One region of the Salinicoccus bachuensis genome, then DNA from elsewhere that is predicted to be linked to it. Evidence: predicted binding sites of a transcription regulator. Region 1 holds the regulator's gene; the other holds the start of a gene.
What was found. Region 1 encodes CtsR, which represses protease genes until heat stress. Its sites were predicted from a motif close to ATGGTCAATAAAGGTCAAACA; they were not measured.
Positions count from the first base shown of each region.

Region 1 (11,129 bases):
GTATCTTCGATGCGGATGATGAAATCTCCGTCATAATGACGGGCAAAAAGATAGTTGAACAATGCCGACCTCGCATTACCGATGTGCAGATACCCTGTCGGACTGGGTGCGTACCTTACTCTTACTTTATCCATTATTATTCCTCCACTTTTTCAATTAGAACTACCGCTTCAGAAGCGATGCCTTCGCCCCTGCCTGTAAAACCGAGTTTTTCCGTAGTTGTCGCTTTAATATTAACATTCGAAAGGTCCGTCTTCAAAAGGGAGGCGGCAACATTCCGCATATCGTCGATATGCGGCCTGAATTTGGGGCGTTCCGCCATGATGACCGCATCCATGTTCCCTATCCTGTACCCTTTTTTGGACATCATCTCCACCACTTCTGCAAGCAGCAATTTGGAGTCCATGTCCTTGAACGCCGCGTCCGTATCAGGGAAGAATTTGCCGATGTCCCCGAGCGCCAGTGCGCCAAGGATGGCGTCCGCCATCGTATGGAGCAGTACGTCCGCATCCGAGTGCCCCCTGAGACCCCGGTCATAGGGGATCTCGATGCCGCCGATGATCAGTGGCCGGCCTTCTTCAAACGCATGGACATCAAATCCGTGACCGATTCTGAACATGTCATTCACTCCCTTTCTTCACAATGGATTCGGCGACTTTCAGATCCTCTTCAGTCGTTATTTTAATATTATCATAAGTCGATGCTGTGACGTGGACCCTTTTTCCGAGGGCTTCCACCATCATCGAATCATCCGTTACGGAAAGATCGTTCTCCGCCGCATGACGATAGGCCTGCATGAGCAGATCATATTCAAACGCCTGCGGTGTGTGCACGGCGATGACTGACGTCCGGTCGATGGTCTCCTCGACAGCATCACCGGATATGCGCTTCAGGGTGTCTTTCGGCTTCACGCCGCAGATGGCTGCCTGATGCAATGCTACCGAGGCTTTCAGGCCATCCAGCGTAGCCTGGCTGACGAAGGGCCTGGCTCCATCATGGACAAACACGTATCCTGTCGGCTCCATGGCCTTGAGGACGTTATGGATGCTGTGCTGACGTTCCCTGCCGCCTTCATGGATGCCTTTGACTTTGGCACATCCCTCGAGCATGCCCCATAGTATATCTATCTCCCCCTTGCGTCCGGCAAGATGGATGGCCTCGCAGTCGGGGTCTTTTTCAAATTTCTCGACGGTCATCCGGATGACCGGGGTGTCTCCCAGCCTGATGAAGACCTTATTGTAATTCATGTGCATTCTGCTGCCCATTCCGGCAGCCGGAATTATTACTGTATATTTCATTTCTTTCTCACTTTCCTCGCGAATACGATGCGTCCGGAATTCGTCTGGAGCACACTTACCACTTCTACTTTGGTGGTTTTATTTATAAGGGATCTCCCCTCTTCAACCACAACCATCGTACCATCTTCAAGGTAACCGACACCCTGGTTCTCCTCTTTGCCCGCCTTCGAGATCAGCAGATCGAAAATGTCGCCCTGGATGACGACAACCTTTATTGCATCGGACAGCTGGTTTACATTGAGGACCTGGATCTGATGCAGCTGACATACCTTGTTCAGGTTGTAGTCGGTGGTGATGATGGCGCCCTGTTCAGCTTTTGCAACTTCAATCAGCTGATGATCGACATCAAGCTTGTCGTAATCGACCGGCATGATGGTAACATTCTCGCTCTGCTCCTGCAGGGCATTCAGCATATCCAGCCCCCTCTGACCCTTGTCCCTTTTGATGGGGTCTGTAGCGTCGGCAATGAGCTGGAGTTCATCCAGTACGAACTGCGGGATGACGAGTTCCCCCTCGATGAATCCGGTCTTTGCCACATCCACGATCCTGCCGTCGATGATGGCGCTCGTATCGAGAAACTTCCGCGGGATCTTCCTCTCATCCTCCTGGGATTTCGAGAAATTGCCGGGCAGGAAATCGAGGACTTCACTGAACTTCTTGAGTCCGATCTGAAACCCGAGATACCCCAGTATCACAGCCAGTATGAACGGGAAGATATCGCCGATCAGTGGAATGTCGATCGCGTTGATCAATAGGGAAATTAAGACAGCAATTAAAAGACCGATGATCATTCCCAATGTGGCGGATGCAATCTCCGCAAGGCTGCGGTTCAGAATCAGGACTTCACCCCTCCGGATCAGCGACTCGACTTTCGACACCGTCCACAGGAAAAGGAGAAGGAACAGCAGGAGTCCGGCCAAACCATGCACCAGTACATTATCAAGGACCAGCGGCAAATCGACCGGAAGCACCTGGAAGAGGATCGGCATCAGCCAGACGCCGAGCGAAACCCCGATAAGTACATACAAAATATACAACAGATACTTCAACATGAATATTCACCTCCCCTACTTTGTAATTGCGACTTTCAGCGCATCCCTCAAGGTGCGGACGCTGATGACTTCGATGCCTTCCGGCACCTCCAATCCACTCATATTCGACGCCGGAATGATTGCACGGTTGAAACCGAGCTTCGCCGCCTCCTGGAGTCTCTGTTCTATCTTGGTGACCCGCCTGACCTCACCCGTAAGTCCGACTTCACCGATGAAGCAGTCATCGCCTCTGACCTGGGCGGCCTTGAAGCTTGAAGCGATGCTGACGATGACACTGAGGTCGACTGCCGGCTCATCCAGACGCACGCCCCCCGCCACTTTGATGTAGGCGTCATGCTGCTGCATGAGCAGGCCTTCGCTCTTCTCGAGCACCGCCATCAGCAGGGAGAGCCGGTTTTGATCGATGCCTGTGGCCATGCGCCGCGGATTATGGAAATGCGTCGGCGTGACGAGTGCCTGGACTTCAACCAGCAGGGCCCGTGTCCCTTCCATGGTAGCCACGATGGCCGAACCCGGAGTGTTCTTCGAGCGCTCCTCCAGGAATATTTCCGAAGGGTTGAGCACTTCCTTCAGCCCTTCGCTCTTCATCTCGAACATGCCCATTTCATTCGTCGATCCGAAGCGGTTCTTGACTGCCCGGAGCATGCGATACGTATGGTGCTGATCCCCTTCGAAATAAAGTACCGTATCCACCATATGCTCGAGCATCCTTGGTCCGGCAATCTGCCCCTCCTTGGTCACGTGACCGACGATGAAGGTTGCGACATTGCCGCTTTTCGCGATATTCATCAGGCTCTGTGTACACTCCCGCACCTGGGAGACACTGCCGGGAGCACTGGTCACATCAGGATTGTATATGGTCTGGATGGAGTCGATGATCAGGAAATCCGGATCCAGCTGTTTTATTTCATCATGGATGTAGAAAAGGTTTGTCTCGCTATAGACGTTCAGCCGATCACTCCCTTCAGTCAGCCGGTCCGCGCGCAACTTGATCTGTTCCAGTGATTCCTCACCGGAGACATACAGCACTTCGTGATTCTGGGATAGAGTCAGGGCCGTCTGCAGAAGTATCGTCGACTTCCCGATGCCAGGGTCCCCGCCAATCAGGATCAGGGATCCATCGACGATGCCGCCACCAAGGACCCGGTCGAACTCGCCGCTCTGCGTCAGCGTCCTCGGCGTGTTGCTCTTGTTTACACGTTCAAGCTTCCGGCTGCGCTGGCGGCCTTCCGCTTCGGGCTTGCCGAATGTTCCCCTGCCCTTCGTCTCCTTATGAACCAGCTTCTCTTCCATCTGGTTCCATGCACCGCAGTTTGGACATTTGCCCATCCATTTGGGCGATTCATGTCCGCATGCCATGCACTCGAAAATATTTTTCGTTTTTGCCATGTTTAGAGACTCTCCTGTACTTTGAATTTATTATTAATATTGTATAACTATTACCTGTGATTTTAAAGCGGTAACCTCGTAGGCGCCCTATGCGTACATGTAGAAAAAGCCGGGATGGTTTCCCATCCCGGCATGCCACTCCTTCTATTCTACTGCAACTTTGTCTTTCGTGCTTACACTGAATTCGTCATCCTTGTAGTCGATTGTGACGACTCTGCCTTCGAGTTCGTTACCGGAAAGCAGGGATTCACTGAGCGTGTCTTCGATATGACGCTGGATGGAGCGGGCGAGTGGACGCGCACCATATTCCGGATCATATCCTTCCTCTGCAATCTTCTCGGTGGCCGACTCGGTGACTTCAAGATGAATATCCTGGTTGCTCAAGCGCTGTGTCAACTGGTTGATCATGAGCGTCACAATCTCTTTGAGATGTTCTTTTTCCAGGCTGTGGAAGACGATGATGTCATCCACACGGTTGATGAATTCCGGACGGAAGCTGTTCTTCAGCTCCTTCATCATCGTATTTCTGATCGTGTCGTAGTCCTGGGACTGCGTCGTTGTACCGAAGCCTGCAAATTTATTGTCCCTGAGCTCCTGGGCACCGACGTTCGATGTCATGACGATGATCGTGTTCCTGAAGTCGACGGTACGTCCATTGGAGTCTGTCAGACGTCCGTCATCCAATACTTGCAGAAGCATGTTGAAGACGTCCGGGTGAGCCTTCTCGATTTCATCGAAAAGTACGAGTGAATAAGGTTTCCTTCTCACTTTTTCCGTAAGCTGGCCACCATCATCATATCCGACATAGCCCGGTGGTGAACCGACGAGACGGGAGACGGAATGCTTCTCCATGTACTCACTCATGTCGACGCGGATCATCGCATCCTCTTCCCCAAACATCGCTTCACTGAGTGCTCTGGCAAGTTCTGTCTTACCGACACCCGTCGGGCCGAGGAAGATGAAGCTGCCGATTGGACGCTTCGGATTCTTGAGCCCGGCACGTGCCCTTCTGACCGCTTTCGAGATCGAAGCCACAGCATCCTCCTGGCCGATGACACGGTCATGCAGGATGGACTCGAGGTTCATCAGCCTCTCCGACTCGTCCTCTGCGATTTTGGACAGCGGGATGCCTGTGATGCTGCTGATGACCAGTTCGATGTCACTTCTGGTCACCGACTGTGATGCCTGTCCCTGTTCCTTCTTCCAGTTATCTTCGCGTTTTTTAAGTTCGGTTTCAAGTTTCGTCTGCTGATCCCTATAGTTCGCCGCCGCTTCGAACTCCTGGCTCTGTACGGCTGCATCCTTCTCCTTCTTGATTGCTTCGAGCTTGCCCTCAAGATCTTTCAGGTCCGGCGGGGATGTGTAGCTTCTGAGCCTGACTTTGGAGGACGCTTCATCAATCAGGTCGATCGCCTTGTCCGGCAGGAACCTGTCCTGGACATAACGGTCGCTCATGACTGCCGCCGCTTCCAGCGCTTCGTCCGTGATGGTGATCCTGTGGTGGGCTTCGTAGCGGTCACGGAGACCCCTCAGAATCAGTATCGCATCTTCGACATTCGGCTCATCCACCTGTACAGGCTGGAAACGGCGCTCCAGTGCCGCATCCTTTTCGATGTGCTTGCGGTATTCATCAAGCGTCGTCGCCCCGATGCACTGCAGTTCCCCACGTGCAAGCGCAGGCTTCAGGATGTTGGATGCATCGATTGCGCCTTCGGCGCCACCGGCCCCGATCAGCGTGTGCAATTCATCGATGAACAGCACGACGTTGCCGGCCTTGTGGATTTCCTCCATGACCTTCTTCATGCGTTCTTCGAATTCACCACGGTACTTCGTACCTGCCACAACGGTTCCCATGTCCAGTGACATGACACGCTTGTCCTTCAGTGTTTCCGGCACTTCATTTTTGATGATCGCCTGTGCAAGGCCTTCGGCAATCGCCGTCTTGCCGACACCAGGTTCACCAATCAGTACCGGGTTGTTCTTCGTCCTTCTGCTCAGCACTTCAATCACGCGGGTGATCTCCTTGGACCTGCCGATGACCGGGTCGAGCATTTCATCACGGGCAATCTGCGTAAGGTCGCGTGCCAGTGAATCCAGGGTTGGTGTATTGTGATCCTTTTTCATGCCGTCCTTCTGCTGGAACGACTCGGGGTTGCCGAGCATCTTGATGACTGCAGCACGGGCCTTCGTAATGTTCAGGTCGAGATTGGACAGCACACGTGCGGCCACACCTTCACTCTCCCTGATCAGGCCGAGCAGGAGATGCTCCGTCCCCACGAAATTATGGTGGAGCTTGCGTGCTTCATCCATTGACAGCTCGATGACCTTCTTCGCTCTCGGCGTGTAGTGGATGGATGAGGAAGGTTCGCTGCCTTCGTTGATCAGGTTGAACACTTCCTCCTTCACTTTCTCTTCGGTGATATTGAAGGATTCGAGCACTTTCGCGGCGATCCCTTCATTTTCCTTCACGAGCCCAAGCAGCAGGTGCTCGGTCCCGATATTCGAATGCTTGAGGTTGATTGCCTCTTCCTGTGCGTAAGCCAGCACTTTTTGCGCTCTTTCAGTCAGTCTCCCAAATAACATATTATTCCCCTCCTAATAGTTGTCTCATCAAAGCCGCACGCTCTTCTTCAACAGCATGCTCCAAGGACGTGATCTCTTTATCTTTTTCATTCAGGCGCATCTTGATGAATGCTGGCTGAATAAGTTGAATCCACTTCTGGAACTGGAAATCCTCATGTTCAATCAGCTTGAGGTCGGTGCCGAGCTTCAGATCGCTCAGACATTTCGCCGCTTCTTTCAATGGCATCCTGTAGGCATGCTTCAGGAGGCCGTAGGAGCGGTAGACCGAATCCTTCACTTCGAGAAGATGTTCACTTTCAAGCCATGAGCGCATCTCCATCTCTTCTTCCACAATGCGTTCTTTCAGTTCGTCAAGGTTGTTTATGATCTCTTCTTCCGTCTGCCCGAGCGTCAGCTGGTTCGACAGCTGGTATATATGACCGAGCGGGACGGACCCTTCTCCATATATACCTCTTAATGTAAAGCCGAAACGGCTCAGATTCGCAGCCAGCGTCTGGATGCGGCTGCCGAACGTGAGCGCCGGCAGGTGGAGCATCACCGATGCCCGGAGGCCGGTGCCGACGTTTGTCGGGCAGGCGGTAAGATAGCCGTATTTTTCGTCAAATGCATAATCGACTTCCGACTCCAGCATATCATCGATCGCGTCCGCTTTTCTATAGAGGTCGATCATCGGGATGCCGACACCCATCGTCTGGATGCGCAGGTGATCCTCTTCGTTGACCATGATGGAAACGGATTCGTCTTCACTAATATAACTGAGGAGCCCCCGCTTCGTAAACAATGGGCTCACCAGATGCTTTTCAACCAGCAGGGCCTTGTCCTCGAACTGGAGGCCATTCATCTCCACACGCCGGTATCCATCCAGTACCGCTTCCAACTTCGCCAGCACAGGTTCGAGGCCACCATCGTCCTTCATCATGTAGGGGAAGGGGAGATGGCTCACGTTACGGGCCAGCCTGACCCGTGTGGACATTTCAACCGGCAGTTCCTCGACATCCTGCATCCATGGGCTGATATGGCTATATTCCATCACTATCACCTGCCTGTTCCAGCGCTCTGATTTCATCACGCACTACTGCCGCCTCTTCAAACTCCTGGGTTTCGACAAGCTTTTCAAGCCGGCCCCTCAGCTGCTCGAGCTTTTTCCTCGTTTTCAGATGGGCGCGGGATTTCACCGGCATCTTCCCGGCATGTTCCGACTGGTGGGCCTGCACCCTGCTGATGATGTCGGCGGCCTGGCTGCCGAAGGTGGCGTAGCAGTCCGGACAGCCGAATTTCCCCATCTGTACAATGGTGTTGATGGTGGAGCCGCATGTCCCGCACTGCTTCGGACGCCGCTGCGTCTGCTGCAGGGACGGGTGCTCGGACAGTGACTTGAGCAGCTTCTGGATGTTGAAGGTATCGTCCGGATAACTGAAATCATTCTCAAACGATGCGTTGGCGCACTGCTCACAAAGAAACTTTTCAGTCTTTTCGAAGCCGTTGCCCTTTGAGATATGAATGGTTGCTTCTCTTTCGTTGCATGATTCGCATTTCATCCAATCACTCCTCAGTGTAGAGAATGACATCAATCACCCTCGTCAGTATATTCGCACGCAGGCGATCGCGGTATGGCAGGTCGAGCATCAGCGATTCCCTCTCCAGGACCGCATCTATGATTTTCGCTTCTTTCATGGTAATCACTTCATTCTCCATCAGCGACTGGACGATATGCTTTGCATTCTGCTGCGAAATGCCATCGCCGATCAGCTGTTTCAGACGCGCCAGATACTCGGATTTGGAATGGGTCTCGACCTTGGTGATCCTGATGTATCCGCCACCGCCTCTCTTGCTTTCCACGGTGTAGCCATGTTCGTTGGTGAAACGGGTCTTTATCACATAGTTCAGCTGTGAGGGGACACAGTCGAATTTCTCTGCGATATGCGCGCGTTTGATTTCCACGACTTCACCGCCGGATTCTTCAATCAGCTGCTTGAGATACTGTTCGATTATATCCGACATGTTGCGCATTACATCACCCCTTTTGACCTTCTTTGACTAAATTATATATCCTATACTCAAATATGGCAAATGTAATGTTTTGCATATCCCCCTTTATTTCTGTAAACGTTTGCATTATAATGAATCGGGATGATTTTGTCACATGATTACATATACAGACAATAACGCCATGCTATATAATGAACACAACTTATCTTTTATGGGGTGAAATTCTTGAATATTCTAATGGGTATCATCGGAATCTTATTTACATTCTTCCTTGCATGGCTTGTCAGCAGCAACCGCAAGCTCGCTTTCAAAAAATGGAAGAACATTCTGATCCTGCTCGCCATCCAGCTGCTGCTCGCTTTCATACTTCTTTCCACTGGCGCAGGACAGGCTGTCATCGAATTTCTGGCCACCGGCTTCAACGCACTGCTCGGATTCGCTGCTGAAGGTGTCGCCTTTGTCATGGGTGACCTGACGACACTTGAAGATGGATCAGCTGCAGATGTATTCTTCTTCAACGTGCTGTTGCCGATCATCGTGATTTCAGCACTGATCGGAATTCTGCAGTTCACCAAAATACTGCCCATGATCATCCGCGCGCTCGGTTTCCTATTGACCAAAATTACCGGCATGGGATATCTCGAATCCTATAATGGTGCAGCATCCATGATCCTTGGACAATCCGAGGTCTTCATTTCACTGAAGAACCAGCTTGCGCACCTGCCAAAACATCGGCTCTACACGCTTTCTGCACAGGCTATGAGTTCGGTTTCACTGTCCATTGTCGGCTCCTATATGACAATGCTCGAACCGCAGTATGTCGTTACGGCGATTGTACTCAACCTGTTCGGTACATACGTCATCGTGCACATCCTCAATCCATACGATGTCACCGAAGCGGAAGATGCTGCAGATGTCGATGACAACCCGGATGCAGGCAAATCGTTCTTCCAGATACTCGGGGACTACATCATGGATGGTGCCAAAGTTGCGATGACCGTTGCAGCAATGCTGATCGGTTATATCGCCCTCATCGCCATCCTGAACGAAGCATTCCTGCTCATCCCTGGCATGAACATCACATTCCAGGATGTACTCGGCTACATCTTCATGCCGATCGCATTCCTCATCGGAATTCCTTGGGCCGAAGCCCAGCAGGCGGGCAGCCTGATGGCAACAAAGCTGATTACGAACGAATTCGTTGCGATGCTCGACTATACGGGTATGGCGGACGAGTTCAGCCGCAAATCCCAGGCGATGATCTCCGTGTTCCTGGTTTCATTCGCCAACTTCTCAAGCATCGGTATCATCGCGGGCTCCGTCAAAGGGCTGCATAACGAGAGTGGCGACAAAGTGGCGCGGTTTGGCCTGAAGCTCGTATACGGTGCTTCCCTGGTCAGTGTACTCACAGCCGCAATCGTCGGCTTCTTCGCTTAATGAAAATGAATGTATAGTTAAAGAGATTGGGGTTGCGACCCCAATCTCTTTTTGTTTCAAATCATTTTGAGTTGTCTCCCCCTCATCATCCAACTCCATCTTAAGTTCGTTCTGCTTCATCCAATACAGGCTGACCAAGGATTTCTTCATCGAAGCGCTCCGGAATCAGCACTTTACGCATCAACCCATCGACATCACCGTATTCCTGCTCATGTGTGGCGTAGAGCTCATATCCCCGTCTTTCATAAATCCCTTTCAACCATGGATGGAATTTCAATGATGTGCCCAAAACCACCGCCGGAGCCTTCAGCATATCCCTCAATATTGTTTCTTCTACATATGTGAGAAGCCTGTCTCCTACACCCTGGCCTTTATACTCCGGTTTTGTTGCGAACCACCAGACAAATGGGTAACCGGAAATCGAAATCCCTTCGTCCCAGGGAAATCTGATCGTTATCGTTGAAATGATTTCACCATCACGTTCCAGTACATATGCTGTAGAGTGCGTTATATTATTAGACACATCTTCCAGGTCCACATTAACCGAGGGCCATTCTATGCCCAGTTCTTTAAGTGGTTCAAATGCACGCTTCATCAAATCCAGAAATTCTTCAGCATCCTCTTTTACAGCCACTCTGATAATATCTTCGGACATTGTCTCCCTCCATCCATTTAATTCATATTCACTAACTAGGAATATTTTACAGTATATCTTTCCATCAGATTGTGGTCAACCCGATTGTTAAAATGGCATTTGAAATTCAGGATGATAGAATTGATATAAAATAAATGTGATGGAGAGAATGATGATGAGAATTGGCGTTATTTCAGATCTGCACATAGACCGCAGTGATATCGATAAAAATGAAATGGAACAGCTTCTGACACATGAAATCAAAGCACAGGAACTGGATCTGCTGCTCATTGCCGGGGATGTGTCGAGCCACTATAAAATGACCTCCGCGTTCCTGAAGGCACTTTCCGACCTGGCACAGATCAAGGTACTCTTCGTCCCGGGGAATCATGACTATTGGCTGAAAGAGGAGGATACCCTCACAACCCCCGAAGTATATGAACTATATAAAAATATGCCGGGGAGTGTGCTGGAAGCGCCTTACATCATCAATGACGACTGGGCGATTGTCGGCCACAGTGGATGGTATGACTATACTTATGCGGATGCCCGTTTCAGCGAGGAAAAACTGACCCGGGGCAAATTCTACGGCGGCACCTGGCAGGATAAACTGAATATAGACTGGCAGCTCCACGACAGGGAGCTCTCCAAAATATTTGCCGAAAAAGTAAAAGGGGACCTGGAGAAGGTGAAGGATAAAAACATCATTCTGATGACCCATGTCGTTACACATAGAAGGTATGCCGT
Region 1 is NZ_CP138333.2:2,501,396-2,512,524, forward strand. It holds gene gltX (glutamate--tRNA ligase) at 1-137, opposite strand, end outside; gene ispF (2-C-methyl-D-erythritol 2,4-cyclodiphosphate synthase) at 137-619, opposite strand; gene ispD (2-C-methyl-D-erythritol 4-phosphate cytidylyltransferase) at 621-1,298, opposite strand; gene RQP18_RS12650 (PIN/TRAM domain-containing protein) at 1,295-2,350, opposite strand; gene radA (DNA repair protein RadA) at 2,366-3,739, opposite strand; gene RQP18_RS12660 (ATP-dependent Clp protease ATP-binding subunit) at 3,884-6,322, opposite strand; gene RQP18_RS12665 (protein arginine kinase) at 6,324-7,388, opposite strand; gene RQP18_RS12670 (UvrB/UvrC motif-containing protein) at 7,342-7,860, opposite strand; gene RQP18_RS12675 (CtsR family transcriptional regulator) at 7,865-8,332, opposite strand; gene RQP18_RS12680 (NupC/NupG family nucleoside CNT transporter) at 8,537-9,748, shown strand; gene RQP18_RS12685 (GNAT family N-acetyltransferase) at 9,849-10,403, opposite strand; gene RQP18_RS12690 (metallophosphoesterase) at 10,558-11,129, shown strand, end outside.

Region 2 (11,129 bases), 400 kb from region 1:
CTTCACCACTTGCCAGTTCATAATCCTTCCCCTGCTCTTCCTGAAGCAGGTCAATGAATGTCTCTCTTCTTTCAGCAATCTTCTCTCCCATCTTATGCACAATCCTGCCACGTTCAATGTTTGGCACCTGTTCCCATTCAGTTTGGGCCCGGGAAGCTGCCTCCACTGCCTTGTCGACATCTTCTGATGTACCTTTTGGTGTCCTTGATACCACTTTTTCCGTTGCTGGATTGATGATATCAATCCATTCGTCCCCGGTTGATGAAGTATATTCACCGTTTATATATAACTGATGGTCCTTCACAGTATCTCCTCCTAGAGTATTATTGGAGTTCTCTTCCCGCCTACTGCAAATATGAAACCACACCAGAAAGTGCAAAAGGCTCCCGCGCCCCTATCTGGGGCCGGAAGCCTTTCATTTTGAATATATCCGAATTAGCTTTTCACAACTGCAATCTCTTCATCTTCCATCTCTACTCTCACCTTATCCACTGTCTCTTCTTCCAGAATGAGATCGGTCAGTTGATCTTCGATCTTGTCCTGAATGACCCGGCGGAGCGGTCTTGCACCAAAACGTCTGTCATAGCCGAGTCTCGCAAGCTCACGCTTGGCTTCATCAGTGATTGAGATGCTGATATCGTTCTCCTCGACAGTCTCCTGAAGCTCGGCAAGCATCAGATCAACGATTTCAATCAGGTTCTCTTCAGTAAGTGCGTTGAAGTTGATGATGGAATCGAAACGGTTCAGGAATTCAGGCTTGAAGTAGTCGCTCAAGTTGTCCAGCGTCGATACGGATTCATGCTTGTCCGGATTGAATCCGACACTCACTGTATTTACACCCGTACCCGCGTTGCTTGTCATGATGATGACAGTATCCTTGAAGCTGACCGTACGGCCATGGGAGTCTGTCAGATGTCCATCTTCCATGATCTGCAGGAACATGTTCTGCACATCCGGATGGGCTTTTTCTATCTCATCCAGCAGAATGATGCTGTAGGGGTTACGACGGACTTTCTCCGTCAGCTGTCCCGCTTCTTCATGTCCGACATATCCCGGTGGTGAACCGATAATCTTGGACACGGTGTGCTTCTCCATATACTCGCTCATGTCGAGCCGGACCATCGCATCACGGGAGCCGAACAGCTCTTCGGCCAGTGCCTTGGTCAGCTCCGTCTTACCGACACCTGTCGGCCCGACAAAGAGGAACGAACCGATCGGACGGTGTTTCGACTTCAGCCCAGCACGGCTGCGGCGCACGGCTTTGGCCACTTTGCCGACGGCCTCCTCCTGTCCGATGACCTTTTTGGCAAGCTCGCCCTCCAGGTCACGCATCTTCTTCTGTTCATCCGCCTGCAGTTTCGTCACAGGGATGCCCGTCTTCTCTTCGACGATCAGCTGGATATCGGAAACCTCGACATCGAGTACCTGTTCTTTATCCTTGGCTTTCTCCAGCTGTTTTTCAAGCTGTATTTCCTGATACTTGAGGTTAGCCGCCCTTTCATACTCTTCACGCTCTGCCGCTTCCTCTTTTTCCTGGGCGATTTCATTCAGACGCTGCTGGATGGAGTTCGCGTCACTTTCCGCGTTGGAGAGGTTCAACCGTGAGCCGACTTCATCCATCAGATCGATTGCCTTATCCGGCAGGAAACGATCCTGGATATAGCGGTCGGACAGTGTCACAAATGCATGGACGGCCTCATCCGAGTAACGCACCTCATGGAATTTTTCGTAGCGGTCCTTGATTCCCTGAAGAATCTGTTCCGCTTCCTCCAGTGTCGGCTCTTTTACAATGATCGGCTGCAGACGGCGTTCCAGTGCAGCATCCTTTTCAATCTGACGATATTCCTTCAATGTCGTCGCACCGATGATCTGCACTTCGCCACGGGCCAGTGCCGGTTTCAGGATATTGCCCGCATCCATCTGGGAGCTTTCTGCTGTACCTGCACCGACGATCTGATGGATTTCATCGATGAAGAGGATAACATCCTTGCGTTCCTGAAGCTCAGAAATCAGCTGCTTCATTCGCTCTTCAAACTGGCCTCGTATGCCTGTATTGGCCACAAGTGATGCCACATCAAGCAGGTAGACCTCTTTATCCGTCAGTTTGGCAGGTATTGCGCCTTCTGTGATTTTGAGGGCCAGACCTTCAGCAATCGCCGTCTTACCGACACCCGGCTCACCGATCAGTACCGGATTGTTCTTGTTTCTTCGGTTCAGCGTTTCAATGACACGCTTGATTTCCGTGTCACGTCCGATGATTGGATCTATGTTGCCCGCTCTCGCTTCATCGGAAACGTTCTTGCCAAGCTGATCCAGCAGGCCATCTCCTCTGCTTCCCTGTTTCTGCCTCGTTCTCGTTCCCGTCTGGCTGCCGCCATTTCCTTGGAAATGTTTATCGTTGAAGTCTGAGTTTTCGAAAGGAGACCCGGAAAAGAAATCACTGCCGCCCATCATCTGGCCTCTGATTTCATGGAAACATTCATTACATAAGTGGACTTGCGTCTTCTGGTTATTAATGTTCATTGCCAGATTGACATTCGCATCATTGATACCACAATTTTGGCATTTCATGAATAGGTTCCTCCTTCATTTCATATATCATCATTCTATTAAGTTTGACTTTATTTGACCATAGTATAATTATAAATCCTTTAAAACGTTGTTTCAACAAAGTTGCTCACTAGGAATAGCCGGATCAAAGTTATAAATCGATTACTTATTGACTAACTTTGACCTTAACTATATTATACATTGACCTTCTTTGACTTTCAAGCATCTGATCTGATTTTCCACAAAAAAACAGGAACCAGCATCCAGTCCCTGCACTGTGTTTTGATCACCGCCAGAATGTATCCAGCCCTGCCTTATCTTCAATGTTAAAATCGATGATTTTCTTCAAGAGATCATAATCCACCTCACTGTCCCACGGTATACGGAAAATCTGACTTGTATGAGCATAACCCGCTTCTTCCAGCGCACCGCTGAATTCTGTGATCGCTTTATTCTCGGGTGCAACCGACATATGCTTCTTTGCCACACTGAAGCCGATGATGTATGTCCCGTGATCGGTGAACATCGGCTGGTTCCACTTCACCACCCTTTCCATATCCGGATATGTGTCATGCACCCATGAAAGTACCTGTTCCACTTTCTCCCTTTGCTCCCCATTGTCGATTCCATTGATGAATTCATCAAAAACTGCCATTGCCATTCCACCTCTGCTTTAAATTTTTTCTTCATTAAATAATACATTTATATTTATAAATATACCCTTTTAATGTTATAGTACACTAAACGTATATTTATGTAAGCGTTTCCATTATATTAAAGGGGTGTGTAGAAATGAAGAGAAATGTAGATCATGCAACAGAAGCTGTTTGGGCGGGAGAGAAGGCGTACAGGGTCCATGGAGCCAGCCAGGTGCCGGTTGTCAACAGCGTCGCCTATAACTATGATGACCTCGATCACTGGTATCAGGTGGCGATTGGTGAAGAAGAGGGACACATCTACGGAAGAAATACAAACCCGACCGTCGCTTCATTCGAAGACAAGGTCAGGCAGATGGAGGGCGCTGAAGCGGCGACCAGTTTTTCCACCGGTATGGCGGCCATCAGCAATACGCTCCACACATTCCTGCGCCCCGGGGACCGTGTTGTCAGCATCAAGGACACATATGGCGGAACCAACAAGATATTTACAGAATTCCTGCCGAAACTCGATATTGAAATTGAACTGTGTGAGACCGGCAATCACGAGGCGATGGAAACTGAAATCGGAAAAGGCTGCCGGCTGATCCATCTTGAGACGCCGACCAACCCAACCGTAAAAATTACCGATATCGAAAGGATTGCAGAACTTGCCAGAGAACAGAATGCCCTGCTTGTCGTGGACAATACATTCGCCACCCCGATTCTGCAGAACCCACTGTCACTCGGAGCCGACCTTGTCATCCACAGTGCCACGAAGTTTCTGGGCGGACATGCAGATGCACTTGGCGGTGTACTATGCGGAAGAAAAGATCTTGTGGAACAGGTCTTCCACTATCGTGAAATCAATGGAGCCACCATGGATCCCAATGCCGCCTACCTGATGATCAGAGGGATGAAGACATTGGATCTGAGAGTGTGGAAACAGACGGAGAATGCAGGTAGACTTGCCGAGTACCTATCCGGTCATCCTGCTGTGGTGGAAGTATTCTACCCCGGTCTTGAGAGCCACCCGAACCACGAAATCGCAAAAAAACAGATGAAAGGGTACGGCAGCATGTTCAGCTTCTCTCTGCATGGCGGCATGGAAGCCGTCAAAGAAGTATTGCCACGACTCGAATTTGCCAATAGGGCAGCCAATCTTGGTGCCGTCGAGACGACAGTCGGACCGGCGCGGACGACCAGTCATGTAGAGTCCACCCCGGAAGAGCGGGCGGAACTCGGAATCGCCGAGGGACTCGTCCGGTATTCTGCAGGTATAGAGTCGTTCGACGACTTGAAGCAGGACCTTGAAAATGCACTGCAGGCACTCAACGTCCATAATACCCCATCATAATCTTTGACACCCGGCTTTTGAGCACCATTCTACAGACAAAGGGGAGAGGCCCATGTTCTCCAAAGAGGAATATGATATCAGAATGAATAATACGAAACAGAAGATGTTGCAATACGGGGTCGAGGGGCTGATCATTTCCAACCCCTCAAACATGTACTACCTGACGGGGTATGATGCATGGAGCTTCTATGTAAATCAGGTCGTCCTCGTCTTCATCGATCAGGAAGAACCGATATGGATCGGCAGGCAAATGGACGCCAGCGGCGCGGAAATGACAACTTGGATGAAGGAATCGAGCATCCGCTTCTACCCGGATGAATATGTACAGTCGACCATCAGACATCCCATGGACTATGTCGCTGAAGTATTGGTCGAGTGCGGTCAGGACGACAAGAAGATCGGTGTCGAAATGGATTCATTCTACTATACGGCGATGTGCCATGAAAGGTTGCAGGTCGGTCTGCCCAATGCTGAATTGAAGGATACCGGAAATCTTGTCAGCTGGGTCAGGGTCATCAAGAGTGATACGGAAATCAGCTATATGCGGAATGCCGCCCAAATCGTAGAAAAAGCCATGCAGGCAGCATACGATACTGTCAATATCGGTGTCAGGGAGAATGAGGTTGCAGCCGCCATCACACACGCCCAGATCTACGGAAGTGATGATTTCGGCGGGGACTATACATCGATGGTACCCATGATCCCTTCCGGAAAACTGACAGCCAGCCCACATATCACATGGTCCGACAGAAGATATAGCGAAGGCGATATACTGACGCTTGAAATTGCCGGATGCTATAAGCGGTACCACACTCCGATGGCCAGGACCATGATCCTCGGCAAAGCACCTGGGCACGTCCAGGAGGTTGCAGACGTGATCAATGAAGGCATCAATGAAACACTCTATCATATGACTCCCGGGACTACAGCCGAGGAGGTGAATGACGTGTGGACTCGTACCATCGGCAAGCACGGTTATGTGAAGAGTGCCCGCATCGGCTACTCCATTGGTCTCAGCTACCCGCCTGACTGGGGAGAGCATACGATCAGCTTCAGGCCAGGCGACCATACCATGCTTCAGCCTGACATGACCTTCCACCTCATGCCAGGCCTATGGTTCGACAACTTCGGCGTCTCCATCACAGAGTCCGTGCATATCACAGAGAACGGCGCAGAGACATTCGCCTCATTCGACCGGAAGATTTTCGAAAAGACAGTCGAATAGCAAAACCCCCCTCCAGAAAAAAGATGCTGGAGGGGGTTAACTATTCATATTGGTAATTACAGGTGGATGGTAACATCTGCATCTTCACGCAGTTCTTCCACAAGACCTTGTGCTGCTTCTCCTTCTTTCGTCATCTTCACCTGATCTTCAAGCTGTGGTTTTACTTCTTCAAAGGAAGGGACTTCCCCTTCACCCGATTCTTCCTGCATGCTGGTCATCTCGTCATACATCGTCTGGAGTTCCTCTTCGGTCGGTTCTATATCTCCAGCCTCTTCAGCAATCAGCTTGTTGGCTTTCAATTCCGTCTCGAGCTGGGAGCGCACTTCCTCTTCGGACATTCCCTGCTCCTCCAGCGCCGCAAAGAACTCATCCTGGGACTCAAGACCATTCTGTTCGACCAGCTGGTCTATCGTTTCATTGACTTCCTCTTCAGGTACACTGATATCACTGTTTCCCGCTTCCTGGATGAGCAGTTTCTGACTGACCATACCTTCAACAACCTGTTCTTTCAGCTGATCCTGATCGACTTCCTCGCCGGCCATCTGCTGCTGCATCGCCGCCTGCTGGAACTGTGCGGTATAGACCTGTTCGAACTCTTCCTTCGTGATTTCTTCCCCATTCACTTCAGCAACGACATCCGGTACATCTTCCAGATCCGGTTCCGGCATTTCAGGGTGTCCTGCACTTTCCTCTTCTCCGGCTGCCTCTCCATTACTTTCTGAGGCCGCCTCATCACTATTGCCTGATGCCGCTTCCTCCTGTGTTTCCGGTTCTTCATTTGTATTTTCTGCAGATTCATCTCCGCCACCACATGCTGCCAGAACAGCTATGGATGTGCCGAGGGATAAACTGAATAATAATTTCTTCATTAATGTCATTTCTCCTTCTAATACATATTGTCCGTTATTTTACCACATCCCTATCAAATGTAAATTTATAAGGTGTAAAACCTGTCAGATTCATCTTAAAATGTGACTATAAATTGTCTGACTTCTGCCAACGAATCGTTGGACATACTATTTAATAGAGACCTCCTCCTGGATAGAATCGTCCAAAGGGATGCCTACTCTTTAAATCCTCTATACCACAAACAAGGGTTCTGCAGCCTTCCTAATGACCATCCAGTCCTCTACTGCTCCAAAGTGAATCTCTCTTCCCACAAGTCGTTATATATTTGATGCCTTACACCCCGGTAGGCCCAGGCGCCTGTCCGGAATCCTGTCATTTCGGCTTCAAAAACCCGTTCGGACTGCTCGTCATGGGTCACTTCCACAAATGAACTTCTTTCCCCATCATCGGCATGACCGAAGTCGATCAGTATATTATCACTTTCTTCCAGGTATCTCGCACTGCTTATGATTCTGGTGAAATAATCCTCGCCGAGCTCCTCTCCATAAGTCCAGACTATTTCCGCCCCTAGTGTCTCCTCATTGATCCTGTAATGGGTTGCGGCACTGTATTCTCCAGCCGACTCTTCATCACCCCGGGTGACGACTGTATTATTATCAAACAGCAATACATCTATCGTCGCCGGATTGCTGTCAAAGTCGGGCAGTATTCTGGCATCATGCTGGGCTGCGGGATATTTGAAATCATCACCGCCCCCTTCTACCAGATATGCCGCCATTTCTTCATTCCACCCTTCCGGATGGGCCAGAATCCAGATGATCTCTTCTGTCTCGTAGTCAATTTTCATTACGGTATCCTGATGCCTGCCCGAGATGATGATGCTGTCATCACTTTCATCATATACTACAGAGTTCTGGTGGAACCAGTCCCTCAGACCATAATCATCCCTGACTTCATATTCTTCATACACTTCACTAGGAAACAGATCCTTCAGATCGATCACTTTCAGGACTTTTCCCGTCTTCCTGTCCACTTCTATCATCATGTCTTCCATATATTCGCCCCCACCGTCATTAACAGTCATCAGGAGATTTCCGGACGGCAGTTCTGCTACGTCATGATGAATCAGAGTCGATTCCAGGTCTTCAGCCTCCTGTTCAGCCGCTTCTTCGCTGATTTCGAAAGCATTATACAGCTTGCCGATGTAGTCTATTTCAAGCAGTCGGTTATACGCACTTCCACTGTTGTCATCTTTACTCAGATAAAGCAGATTTCCGTTATCCAGTTCTTGTAGAATATGACTGTTGAATCCTGCTCCATACCAACGTACATCACCGTTGATATCAAATGCGAATGCATGCCTTGTGCTCGGCACATAGAAAGTCAGTTCATTTTCAGCGAGATGCATCTTTTCAGGCTTGGCTTCTTTAATCTCTATTGCAGGCATGCCAGACGGCAGGCGCTCTGTCACTATCGTCAATGTATTGGTCGTTGTTTCCCCAGTTTCCGTTTCAACAACGATTTCCACTGTGTTTGTATAGCTGGCATAGAGCCCGACGATGGGAAGCTCATGATGTGTCCTGTATCCTTCGATTGTACTCGAAATATCCGTTTCACTATCTTTCCCCTGGACGGTGAAGGAGACTTGGGCGCTCTCTTCGGTATCAAAGATGACAAGGGCAGATAATGGGCTCCGACCATATGGATTTAGGTTCACATATGGATCATCCAGTGTACCACCCCCGCTCTCCGCCAGAATCTTCGCTTCCAACTCCTCCTGTTCCCGGAGCAGTTCTTTCGCCCTTTCCGGCGGATAGTTGTAGTCCACCCCCTCCGCTGTATTTGGTCCCTCCTGTGATTCCTCTACTTCCTGATCACCATTGCCATTCCACACAGCAATGAACACCACCGAAGCAGCAAAGACAGTAATAATGGCAACAATTACGATATTCGTTTTCTTCATGTCCATAACCCCTTCTGTCCAGACTTCGATATTATATGTAAAAGTCGTAGTGGGCCTAATAATAGGCAAGTACTCTAAATGCCTATTGATATACACGGCTATCCTTTATCGAAGACGCTTTAAACTTATTTGGTTGATATTTCACAATTAATTTTAAGGACTAAAATAACCTCTAACGGCGTAGACCGAAGAGGTTATTTTCCTTGCTGTATACTATTCCACCGTTACGGACTTCGCCAAATTGCGTGGCTTGTCGACATCGTTGCCGCGGTGCAGTGCAGCATAGTACGCGATGAACTGGTACACGACGACGGATACGAGTGGTGTGAGCATCTCGTGGACGCGCGGGATGACGTATGTGTCGCCTTCCTGGTCGAGCCCTTCCATGGACACCATGCATACTTTGGCGCCGCGTGCTTCGACTTCCTGGGCATTGCCGCGGATGTTCAGGTTCACCTTGTCCTGTGTAGCGAGTGTAAAGACCGGTGTATTCTCCTCGATCAGTGCAATCGTACCGTGCTTGAGCTCTCCGCCGGCGAATCCTTCTGCCTGGATATAGGAGATCTCCTTGAGCTTGAGCGCACCTTCAAGTCCGACGTAATAGTCCATCGTCCTTCCGATGAAGAAGGCGTTGCGTGTCGTCTCGAGGTACTCGTTGACAATCTGTTCGATCATTGGCGCGTCATCGATGATTGCCGTGATGGCTGTCGTGACTTTCGCAAGTTCCTGCATCAGATTGATCTCCGTACCTTTTCCAAGTTCCCTTGCCGCCACCTGGGCCAGGATGGAGAGGACGGCAATCTGTGCTGTATAGGCCTTGGTTGAAGCGACGGCAATCTCAGGCCCTGCATGCAGTGTGAGTGTCTGGTCGGCTTCCCTTGAAAGGGTTGACCCTGGCACGTTCGTTACTGTCAGTGACTTGTGTCCGAGCTTCTTGATTTCGACCAGTACGGCACGGCTGTCTGCAGTTTCGCCGGATTGTGAAATAAAGATGAAGAGCGGCTTCTCTGACAGCAGTGGCGTATTATAGACGAACTCTGAAGCGACATGGACTTCTGTAGGCACGCCCGCCCATTTCTCGAAGAACTCCTTGCCGATGAGGCCGGCATGGTAGCTCGTACCTGCAGCAATGACATAGAGGCGGTCTGAATCTTTCAGCTGATCGATGATTTCAGGATCGATCTTGAGATTCTCGTCCTCATCCTGATATTCCTGGATGATTTTCCTCATTGCAGCCGGCTGGTCGTTGATCTCCTTCAGCATGTAGTGATCGTATGTGCCTTTTTCAGTATCGCTTTCGTCAATTTCTGCGATATAGGAGTCCCTTTCGATTTCCTTGCCTGTCTTATCCTTGATGATGATTTCATCCTTTTTGAGCAGTACGACTTCGCCATCCATCAGTTCGACGAATTCATTTGTCTGCTGCAGCATTGCCATGGCGTCGGAAGTGATGACATTGAAGCCCTCGCCTTTACCGAGCAGCAGCGGGGATTTGTTCTTCGCTGCATAGATGACATCCGGATCTTCTTCATCCAATAGTCCGATCGCATATGAACCATGGAGGATCTCTAATGTCTTGGTGAAGGTCTCTTCAGTAGTCATGCCTTCATGTGCGAACTTGGAGATGAGCTCCACGATGATTTCAGTATCTGTGCTTGAAACGAGGTCGACATCAGGGATGTGTTCCTGCCTGACCTGTTCATAGTTTTCGATGACACCGTTATGGACCAGGGTGAAGCGCCCATCCGCACTCTGGTGCGGGTGCGCATTCTTGACGTTCGGCACACCGTGTGTCGCCCATCTTGTATGGCCGATGCCCACTGTCGCATCAAAGTCCATATCGACTTTCTCCCTCAGATCCTTGATTCTGCCTTTTTCCTTGAATACTTTCACTTCATTGTCATCTCTGACTCCTATGCCTGCAGAGTCGTAGCCACGGTACTCCATCTTCTCGAGTCCATACAGCAATATGTCTTTTACATCATTATTTCCAATATATCCTACTATTCCACACATTAAAAAACGCCCTTTCTCTCTCTGATTATCTTTTTTGGCCAGTGCTCTGTCCCATTGGTCGCCCAACAGTTTTAACAGCTGACCTCACGAATACTTCAGTATCCGGGACAGTATCCGCCGATGATCGATCACTGTCCTCCTCGTCAGCAAGCCGATGCTTGCCCAGGCGCTATTCCGATTTCTTCTTTATACCCTACCCTCCTTAATCCTCACCATCCATATTGTAATGGATATATGTCCATACTTCAACATAAGCATGCATTTCTCATGTAATTTGGAATAAAAAAACCTCCAAACCCGGGTTTGGAGGTGCCATGCTTTCATTAGTCGAGGCCCATCTCTTTTTGGACGACTTCTGCGATGTCATTACTGTATTGTCTTGCCAGTTCTTCCGTTTCCGCTTCCACCATGACACGGACGAGCGGTTCTGTGCCTGAAGCCCTTACGAGCACGCGCCCATTACCGTCCATCTCTTTTTCGACCGCTTCGATCTTTTCTGCAACAAGTTCATTGTTCACCACATTGTACTTATCA
Region 2 is NZ_CP138333.2:284,378-295,506, reverse strand. It holds gene aldA (aldehyde dehydrogenase) at 1-304, opposite strand, end outside; gene RQP18_RS01530 (ATP-dependent Clp protease ATP-binding subunit) at 436-2,571, opposite strand; gene RQP18_RS01525 (iron chaperone) at 2,837-3,205, opposite strand; gene RQP18_RS01520 (cystathionine gamma-synthase family protein) at 3,343-4,542, shown strand; gene RQP18_RS01515 (M24 family metallopeptidase) at 4,595-5,767, shown strand; gene RQP18_RS01510 (SurA N-terminal domain-containing protein) at 5,824-6,636, opposite strand; gene RQP18_RS01505 (aryl-sulfate sulfotransferase) at 6,897-8,579, opposite strand; gene glmS (glutamine--fructose-6-phosphate transaminase (isomerizing)) at 8,793-10,595, opposite strand; gene glmM (phosphoglucosamine mutase) at 10,919-11,129, opposite strand, start outside.
Region 2: RQP18_RS01530 (ATP-dependent Clp protease ATP-binding subunit) is a predicted target of CtsR. The motif match lies at 2,613-2,633, and genes of this name have one in related genera.